DNA from 3 places in the Dickeya fangzhongdai genome. Region 2 is predicted to be linked to each of the others. Evidence: predicted binding sites of a transcription regulator. Region 2 holds the regulator's gene; each other region holds the start of a gene.
The links. Region 2 encodes CRP, which controls carbon source genes, mostly activating them, when cyclic AMP is high. Its sites were predicted from a motif close to ATGTGANNNNNNTCACAT; they were not measured.
Positions count from the first base shown of each region.

Region 1: msrB (peptide-methionine (R)-S-oxide reductase MsrB) is a predicted target of CRP. The motif match lies at 1,376-1,393, and genes of this name have one in related genera.
Region 3: CVE23_RS18660 (iron-containing alcohol dehydrogenase) is a predicted target of CRP. The motif match lies at 1,381-1,398, and genes of this name have one in related genera.

Region 1 is NZ_CP025003.1:2,400,979-2,404,257, reverse strand. It holds gene pncA (bifunctional nicotinamidase/pyrazinamidase) at 1-396, shown strand, start outside; gene CVE23_RS10815 (YeaC family protein) at 442-771, opposite strand; gene msrB (peptide-methionine (R)-S-oxide reductase MsrB) at 837-1,253, opposite strand; gene gapA (glyceraldehyde-3-phosphate dehydrogenase) at 1,603-2,598, shown strand; gene CVE23_RS10800 (D-hexose-6-phosphate mutarotase) at 2,812-3,279, shown strand, end outside.
Region 2 is NZ_CP025003.1:4,541,336-4,544,614, forward strand. It holds gene CVE23_RS20405 (phosphoribulokinase) at 1-492, shown strand, start outside; gene CVE23_RS20410 (OsmC family protein) at 536-943, opposite strand; gene crp (cAMP-activated global transcriptional regulator CRP) at 1,273-1,905, shown strand; gene argD (bifunctional acetylornithine/succinyldiaminopimelate transaminase) at 1,994-3,217, opposite strand.
Region 3 is NZ_CP025003.1:4,164,522-4,167,800, forward strand. It holds gene CVE23_RS18650 (D-threonate 4-phosphate dehydrogenase) at 1-42, opposite strand, end outside; gene dtnK (D-threonate kinase) at 35-1,321, opposite strand; gene CVE23_RS18660 (iron-containing alcohol dehydrogenase) at 1,536-2,672, shown strand; gene CVE23_RS18665 (dihydrodipicolinate synthase family protein) at 2,754-3,279, shown strand, end outside.

The DNA.
Region 1 (3,279 bases), 2.1 Mb from region 2:
CCGGTGCATTGCGTTCAGGGTTCGCCCGGCGCCGATTTCCATCCCCGGCTGAATCAGCAGGCAATAAACTGGGTAGTACGCAAAGGAACGCATCCCTTTATCGACAGCTACAGCGCATTTTTCGACAACGGCCGCCGCACCCGTACCGAACTTTATGACTGGTTGAAAGCCAGAGACATTACCCAACTGACCATCATGGGGCTGGCAACCGATTACTGCGTCAAATATACCGTGCTGGATGCGCTGGCGCTGGGTTATCAGACCGAGGTGCTGACGGATGGCTGTCGCGGCGTAAATCTGCATCCGAAAGATAGCCAGCAGGCGCTGGACGTGATGGCGAAACACGGCGCCACGCTAATGGATCTGCCCGCGTTTACCGCGTCACTCAGCCGGTAATTCATGCTCGCATCACGCCAGTTGTCGATGCTGGCGCGATCGGGTTTAGTCTTGCGGTTTCAGGGTGGTGATAGGTTTCAGGGTAGCGGCAGGCGCTGAGGTCGTAGCAGACGTTGGGGTAGTAATAGCATCGCCGGCAAAACGCTGCTTGAGCTCCTGCTTGCTTTTCATTTCGATTTCACCACGGGTGTTGATCGTCATATGGTCCGCCTCGGCGTTATTGCGCGCCTGCCACAGCATGACCATCTGCAACGCATTTTCCTTTTGTTCCGCCGTCAGGGTTACCCCGTCCGGCCATTTTCCCAGCTCCACCGCCGTCACCAGACGTTGATAGATTTCCGGGGTCATGCTGTTTATTAAATCATCCAGTTGCATGTTTTTTCTGCCTGCAGTCAGATTTTAGCTGAAACGTTTCAAGTCAAAGTATTGTATTAGCGACGTTAACCATCCGTCTGTTGACCGTTTTCCGTATCGATAAAGCTGAGCGACGCGGAATTCACGCAATAACGTTCGCCGGTGGTGTCCTGCGGACCATCGGGGAACACGTGCCCCAGATGCGCATCGCAATGGCCACAGCGGATTTCGATCCGTTGCATATGGTGGGAGTTGTCTTCCAGATAGCGGATGGCGTCCTCCGCTACCGGGCGATCGAAGCTCGGCCAGCCGCAACCGGAGTCATATTTGTGGTCGGAATAAAACAGCGGCTGATGACAGCACAGGCAGTGGTAAACCCCGGTACGCTTGTTGTGCAACAGTTTGCCGGTGTAGGGGCTTTCCGTCCCCCGCTGCTGCGTGACATGCCGCTGCAGATCGGTTAACTCGTTCAGATTACGTGGTGAAGCGGTTATCTTGGTCATCAGGTTCTCACTGAAACACGGTTTTTTCGCCAGCGCGATGAAGCATAATTCTAACAAAAAGTTAACACCGTCACAGCCTATTTTGGCCTACACTTAGCCCTACGCGGCAAAGGCACTTTTAATTGTGATCTCAATCACAATTACACCTATGGCAGGTGTTTTCATGCCTGTGTATTCCTCATATGATTAGGTTATGCACTTTAATTAGGCTGATAGCTGTTTATCGCGCAACTGTTGAACGGACTTTTGACTTACCGCAACGATTGACACGATTCCGCTTGACGCTCAGTAAGGTTTTTGTAATTTTACAACCAACCTTTTATTCACAAACCAATAGCTGGTGGAATATATGACTATCAAAGTAGGTATCAACGGGTTTGGCCGCATTGGCCGTATCGTTTTCCGCGCTGCCCAGGAGCGTTCTGACATCGAAATCGTTGCCATCAACGATTTGCTGGATGCGGATTACATGGCGTACATGCTGAAGTATGACTCCACCCACGGTCGTTTCAACGGCACCGTTGAAGTGAAAGACGGTCACCTGGTTGTCAACGGCAAAACCATCCGTGTTACCGCTGAGAAAGATCCGGCTAACCTGAAGTGGAACGAAATCGGTGTTGACGTTGTTGCTGAAGCAACAGGTATCTTCCTGACCGACGAAACTGCACGTAAACACATTCAGGCTGGCGCCAAGAAAGTGGTTCTGACCGGTCCGTCCAAAGACGACACCCCGATGTTCGTTATGGGTGTTAACCACGCCGCTTACGCTGGTCAGGACATCGTTTCCAACGCGTCCTGTACCACCAACTGCCTGGCGCCGCTGGCTAAAGTCATCAACGACAAATTCGGTATCGTTGAAGCACTGATGACCACCGTTCACGCTACTACCGCTACGCAGAAAACCGTTGACGGCCCGTCTCACAAAGACTGGCGCGGCGGCCGCGGCGCTTCTCAGAACATCATCCCGTCCTCTACCGGCGCAGCTAAAGCGGTAGGTAAAGTGATTCCGGCTCTGAACGGCAAACTGACTGGTATGGCGTTCCGCGTACCGACCCCGAACGTATCCGTGGTTGACCTGACTGCTCGTCTGGAAAAACCGGCTACTTACAAAGAAATTTGTGCCGCCATCAAAGCCGCTTCTGAAGGCGAGCTGAAAGGCGTTCTGGGTTACACCGAAGATGACGTGGTATCCACCGATTTCAACGGCGAAAAACTGACCTCCGTGTTCGATGCCAAAGCCGGTATCGCACTGAGCGACACCTTCGTGAAACTGGTTTCCTGGTATGACAACGAAACCGGCTACTCCAACAAGGTTCTGGATCTGATCGCCCACATCTCCAAATAATGTGGCGATGAACAGATGATGAAAGGGCGACATGAGTCGCCCTTTTTTATTGGGTATATACCCGTCATACTTCAAGTTGCAGGTGCGTTGGCTGCCCTCGCTCCCCCCAATCACTTACTGATGTAAGCTCCTGGGGACTCGCTCGATTGCCGCCTTCCTGTAACCCGAATTATTTGGGGTATACAACAAGAACATAAAGGCAAAACCAATACCATGAGCGATAAAATTTATTCACTTCCCATCAATAACGCGATCACCGCGCACCTTAGCCAACGTCAACTGGACCAACTGCCGATTATCGTGGTGGATCATCCGCAGGTTCGTGCCGCCGTCGCGCTGCAGGGCGCGCATCTGATTAGCTGGCAGCCCAAAGGTGAACAACCGGTACTGTGGCTGAGCGACAACACGCCATTCGAGCACGGCGTGGCGATTCGCGGCGGCGTGCCCATCTGTTTCCCCTGGTTTGGTCCGGCTGCACAGCCCAACCACGGTTTCGGCCGCCTGCTGGCGTGGGAGTTCACCTCTCACAGTGAAGATGCGAACGGCGTTACCCTCAGCTTCACGCTGCGCGATTCCGAGCAAACACGCGCCGCCTGGCCGCACGCGTTTACCGTTCTGGCTCGTTTCCATTTAAGCGCGCAGGAATGCCGCATGGAACTCGAATGCCACGGCGACTACAGC
Region 2 (3,279 bases):
TTGTTCTACGAAGGGTTGCACGGCGGCGTAGTCACCGACCAGCACGATGTGGCGCAGCATGTCGACCTGCTGGTCGGCGTGGTGCCGATCGTCAACCTGGAGTGGATTCAAAAGCTGGTGCGCGATATCAACGAGCGCGGTCACTCCCGCGAAGCGGTAATGGATTCCGTCGTACGTTCGATGGAAGATTACATCACCCACATCACTCCGCAGTTTTCCCGCACGCATATCAACTTTCAGCGCGTGCCGACGGTGGACACCTCCAACCCGTTTGCCGCCAAAGCCATTCCGTCGATGGACGAAAGTTTTGTGGTCATCCACTTTCAGGGGCTGGACCACATTGATTATCCCTACCTGCTGGCGATGCTGCAGGGTTCGTTCATTTCCCACATCAACACGCTGGTGGTGCCGGGCGGCAAAATGGGGCTGGCGATGGAGTTGATCATGATGCCGCTGGTGCAGCGGTTAGTAGAAGGTAATCATATTGATTAAGCGACGCGGCGGGCGGTGAAGTTAGCCGCCGCGTGCAGGCAATTCAGTCGAGCGCGATCACTTCATGGCTGTGGGTAATCGTCACCGCCTTCTCCAGCATCAGCGCCACGGAGCAGTATTTCTCCGCCGACAGCGACACCGCGCGCTCTACCGCCTTGTCGTTCAGCCCCTTGCCGGTAACGATAAAGTGCAGGTTGATGGCGGTGAACAGGCGCGGCGCTTCCGCACGGCGTTCAGAGGTCAGACGCACTTCGCAGTCCGCCACATCATGACGGCCTTTCTGCAGGATAGACACCACATCAATGGCGCTGCACCCGCCTGCCGCCATCAGCACCATTTCCATCGGGCTGGGGGCTTTATCGCCGGCGTTACCGTCCATCAGCAACTGATGTCCGGACGCGGATTCGCCAAGAAACGTTAACCCTTCAACCCATTTCACCCGAGCCTGCATAAGTTTGCCCTCAATCAATTATTTTTGAAATTTTACACCGCTTATGTACAAAAAAGCCTGATAATCAGAGCTTAATCATGCTGAAGCGAGACAACACAAGACACTACACTCAACCTGTGTTACAAACGAAGAAGTAAACCGGTGTATGTTGAGCCTCTGCAAGACCCGCAGCCGGCTTACTGGCGTCATCCGATAGACAGCCTCAGTATATTTATTCCCTGACGTCATTCCGCCAGGACGGAATTGAATTATAACTATGTTATCACGCCGTACAGGGAACTCTGAGCCCTGTGATTTGCGCAGTGAATTACAACAGAGGATAACAGCGAATGGTTCTCGGCAAACCGCAAACAGACCCGACTCTCGAATGGTTCCTTTCTCATTGCCACATTCACAAGTACCCATCGAAGAGCACTCTGATTCATCAGGGTGAAAAAGCAGAGACGCTTTACTACATCGTGAAAGGCTCGGTTGCCGTGCTGATCAAGGATGAAGAAGGCAAGGAAATGATTCTTTCTTATCTGAATCAGGGCGATTTTATCGGCGAACTTGGCTTGTTCGAAGATGGGCAGGAACGCAGTGCGTGGGTCCGGGCGAAGACTGCCTGCGAAGTCGCTGAGATTTCCTATAAAAAATTCCGCCAGCTGATTCAGGTCAACCCGGATATTCTGATGCGGTTGTCCTCGCAGATGGCGCGCCGCCTGCAGGTGACCTCGCAGAAAGTCGGCAACCTGGCGTTCCTCGACGTTACCGGTCGTATCGCGCAAACCCTGCTCAACCTGGCCAAGCAGCCGGACGCCATGACCCACCCGGACGGCATGCAGATCAAGATCACCCGACAGGAGATCGGCCAGATTGTCGGCTGTTCCCGCGAAACCGTCGGTCGTATCCTGAAAATGCTGGAAGATCAGAACCTGATTTCCGCCCACGGTAAAACCATCGTGGTGTACGGCACCCGCTGATTATCATCCACCGGATCAACATCAGCCGGATCAAAAAGAGCGTGCCCAGGCACGCTCTTGTCGTTTTAGTGGAAAGAAAAACCGCGGCTTACGCGCCTTTCACCACCCGCTCCACTGCTTTTCCGAACAGCGCCATGCCTTGATCGATCTCTTCCGGGGTAATCACCAGCGACGGCACGAAGCGAATCACGTCCGGCCCCGCCACCAGAACCATCAACCCCAGATCCGCCGATGCCGCCAGGAAATCCCGGGCGCGGCCATGCCAGGCCGGTTTCAGCTGCGCGCCCAGCAGCAGCCCCATGCCGCGGATTTCGTCGAAAATATCGTACTGCGCGTTGATACTCTCCAGCGCGGACACAAAGCGCGCATGGCGATCCACCACTCCGGACAACACTTCCGGCGTATTGATCACATCCAGCGCCGCTTCCGCCACGGCGCAGGCCAACGGATTGCCGCCGTAAGTCGTGCCGTGGGTGCCGACCGCCATTACCGACGCGATCTCTTCCGTAGTCAGCATCGCGCTGATCGGGAAACCGCCGCCCAGCGCTTTGGCGGTGGTCAGAATGTCCGGCGTGATGCCGTAATGCATATAAGAGAACAGCTTGCCGCTGCGGCCCATGCCGCACTGCACTTCATCAAACACCAGCAGCGCCTGATACTGGTCGCACAGCTCGCGAACCCCTTTGAGAAACGCCGGCGTGGCAGGCGTGATGCCGCCTTCGCCCTGAATCGGTTCCAGTACCACCGCGCAGGTGTGGTCATCCATCACCGCTTTTACCGCATCCAGATCGTTAAACGGCACGTGCACGATGTCCGCCGGTTTCGGGCCGAAACCATCGGCGTATTTCGGCTGGCCGCCGACGGAAACGGTGAACAGCGTACGACCGTGGAACGACTGATAAAACGAAATGATCTTGGTTTTGTACGGGCTGTGGCGGGTAATGGCGTAATGACGAGCCAGCTTGAATGCCGCTTCGTTGGCTTCCGCGCCGGAGTTGGCGAAAAAGACGCGGTCGGCAAAGGTCGCATTAATCAGTTTGGTGGCCAAACGCAGCGCCGGTTCGTTAGTGAACACGTTGCTGGTGTGCCACAGGGTTTCGCCCTGCTCTTTCAACGCCGCCACCAGCGCCGGATGGCAGTGCCCCAGCGCCGTCACCGCGATGCCGCCGGAGAAATCGATATATTCCTTGCCCTGCTGATCCCAGACACGGCTCCCTTTGCCTTTTACCGGCACAAACTGCGCGGGTGCATAAACCGGAAGAATTACCTTATCGTAAGTATCCCGTGTTACTGCTGCTTTCTCTGTCGCCATTTGCTGCCCCGTTGTGATATCCGTGGTTTTCGAGTGAAAATATAGTCATTAAATATGCATAA
Region 3 (3,279 bases), 380 kb from region 2:
GCCCGCCGGGTCGCCCATAGTTACCGCAATAATTTTACTCACACGCGCTCTCCTCAATAAATCGCAAAACATTTAGCAGGGTGGCCTCATCGCCAAACCCGCCCGCTTTCGTCATCACGGGAATATCGCCTACCAGACTGTCCAGCAGACGCCCCCAGGGTACGCAGGATGCAATCTGTCCATTGATGCGGAATCCGCTGGCCTGCAATGCGGTCGCCGCGGCAATGGCGATATCACCGCCGGATAAATAGAGCCCGCCCGGCCGCTGACGCTGCACAATTTGCCGCGTCAGCTCGCCCAGCCGGCGACTGATCGTGTCTCCCAGTTGCTGACGGCTCATACCGTAGCGCTGGCACAGACGGTCCACTTCAAATCGCTGGTTATCGTCGTGACAGGTACGAATCACGCAGTGGCGGCCCGCCGCCAACACCGCCGCCGCCTGCCGGCACGTTTGCGCCAGCGTGTCGTCGCCGGTCGCCAGCAATCCGGCGATATCCAGGTCAATCAGCGTGACGTCCGGCCGCTGACTGACCGCCTTAATCTGTAATTGAGCGATTTCACTCATCGAACCAATCACCGCCAGCAACGCGCGACAGGGCGCCGGAAACGCCAGATGTTGCGCCAGCGCCTCGCTCAGTCCGGCGGAGCCGACCAGCAGCGGTTTTTCCGCCAGTTGTGCCGCCGCATCAACAATACGGTCGAGGTCCTGCTGACGTTCGGCATCCAGCACTACCAGCCGTATCCCGCTGTGTTGCAACTGTTGCAGGCGCGCCGCCAGATCGCCGCCGCGAATCTCATTCAGAGACAGCGCCGCCTGCGCCAGGCCGGTTTGTTCCGCCAGCCGCTCGCCGATGGACGCCGAACGCACCGGCGTTTTCGGGTCGCTGGCGAACTCGGTGTCGGTCAGCAACTTACCGTGCACCCATACCTGCCCGTCACGGGTGATGCGGCCCAGCGCCGGCGCCGCAGGCGCTATCAACGCCAGCGACAGATCGGCGGCGTTCAGCGCGGCTTCAATTTCCGCGCCTGGGTTGCCGCGCAACGTGGAGTCCACCTTTTTGACAATCCAGCCGCGCGCGCCGCTTTTACGCCACATCCCCACCGCCTGCGCGGTGCGTTCCGCCGCCAGCGAAGCCGCGACCGCACGGCTGTCGGTGTTGACCACCAGCGCGTCATCCGGCTGCCCGGCACGGATCGCCGCGGCGTCAAACATCACATTCACCCGTGCGCCCTGCAGCGCCAGTCCGACGCCCGCATCGTTGGCGCCGGTGAAGTCATCCGCCACCACCAATATCCGGGTGAGTTCACGCCCGTCCGACATAACCGCTCTCCGTCAGTTCGATTACCTGAAAATGATTATATTGAATCACGTTTGATTATATGTGAGCAACATCAAATTATTCAAAACCAATTTAACCTATAAATTATCCACACAATGCGAGCAAAACGATTTTTTTCTGTCATATAACGGAAATGTGATTGAAAAAAATCAGACTTATCCAGCTGAAGTCACAGCGAAAAGACAAGGTACCAGTATGAATATCAACAGCACCCTCATCAGCGGTTATCAGGCACTTCAGGATCTGGGCTACCTCCTGCGCGGCAGACAGCACGTACTGCTGGTGACGGACAAGAATATCGTGGGGCTGGCCGGGGTACAGGCCCTGATCGCGCAGCTGAAAGCGGGCGTGCCGCAGCTTTCCCTGATTGATAATGTGCCGGCCGAACCCAGCCAGCATGATGTGGCGGCCGTGCTGCAACAGTTGCCGGCCACCCAGCCGGACCTGGTGGTCGGCGTGGGCGGCGGCAGCGTGCTGGACGTGGCGAAACTGCTGTCGCTGCTGTGCGCCGGCGAAGAGGGCATCACGCTCGACAGCCTGCTGGAAGGCCGCAAGCCGACCCGCCGCACCACTTCCCTGTTGATCCCGACCACCGCCGGCACCGGCTCTGAAGCCACGCCGAACGCCATTCTGGCGATCCCGGAGAAAGAAACCAAAGTCGGCATCATCACCCCGGTCATGCTGCCGGATTACGTGGCGCTGGTGCCGGAACTGACTACCAGCATGCCGGCGCATATCGCCGCGTCTACCGGCATCGATGCGCTGTGCCACCTGATCGAATGCTTCACCGCCACCATCGCCAACCCGGTAGCGGACAACTACGCGCTGATCGGCATGAAGAAACTGTTCGCCAACATCGAAACTGCGGTGAACGAACCGGACAATCTGGAAGCCCGTCTGAATATGCTGTGGGCCTCCTACTATGGCGGCGCCTCCATCGCGCATTCCGGCACCCATCTGGTGCACGCCATGTCTTACCCGCTGGGCGGCAAGTACCACATCCCGCACGGCGTGGCGAACGCCATCCTGCTGGCGCCTTGCATGCGCTTTGTTCAGCACGCGGCGGCGGAAAAATTCGCACAGGCCTACGACCTGCTGCCGGATGCCGACCTGTCGCTGACCACCGAACAAAAAGCCCAGGCGCTGGTGGATTACTTCACTGCACTGGTGAAACGGCTGAACCTGCCGTCTTCGCTGCAACAACTGGGGATCAGCCCGGATCACCTGCCGTATCTGGTGGAATCCGCACTGCAGGTGCAGCGGCTGATGAAAAACGTCCCGACCGCCGTTACGGCGCAAGACGTCCATGCCATTTATTCAACGCTGTTTTAATCGTGAGTTTTAACTGTTTGTTTTAACTTCGATTTTTAACAACGTCGCTCTGGATGATGAAGATAACGAGGAACAATAACGATGACTAGACCGATTACAGGCGTACTGACGGCGATCGTCACGCCTTTTGACCATCAGGGGGAATTTAGCCCCGCCGCCATGCGCCAGCAGGTTCAACGCCAGATGCGCTACGGCAACGGCATTTTCTGTAACGGCACCAACGGTGAGTTCTTTGTGTTGCACACCGACGAGAAAGTGGCCGTCACCGAAACCTGCGTCGATGAAGTCGCCGGCAAGGTGCCGGTGGTGGCGCACATCGGGGAAATCTCCACCCGCGAAACCATCAAGCTCGGCAAACGCATCGCCGCGCTGGGCGTGGACGCGGTGTCGGTGATCACCCCTTACTTCGTACCGCTTAAACAAAGCGAGCTGATCGCCCACTACCGTGAAGTGGCGGACGCGCTGCCGGTGCCGATATTCCTGTACAACATTCCGGCTCGCACCGGCAACACCCTACAACCGGAAACGGTGCGGGTTCTGGCCGAGCATCCCAACATCATCGGCATCAAGGACAGCGCCGGCAGCTACGAAAGCCTGAGCGGCTTCC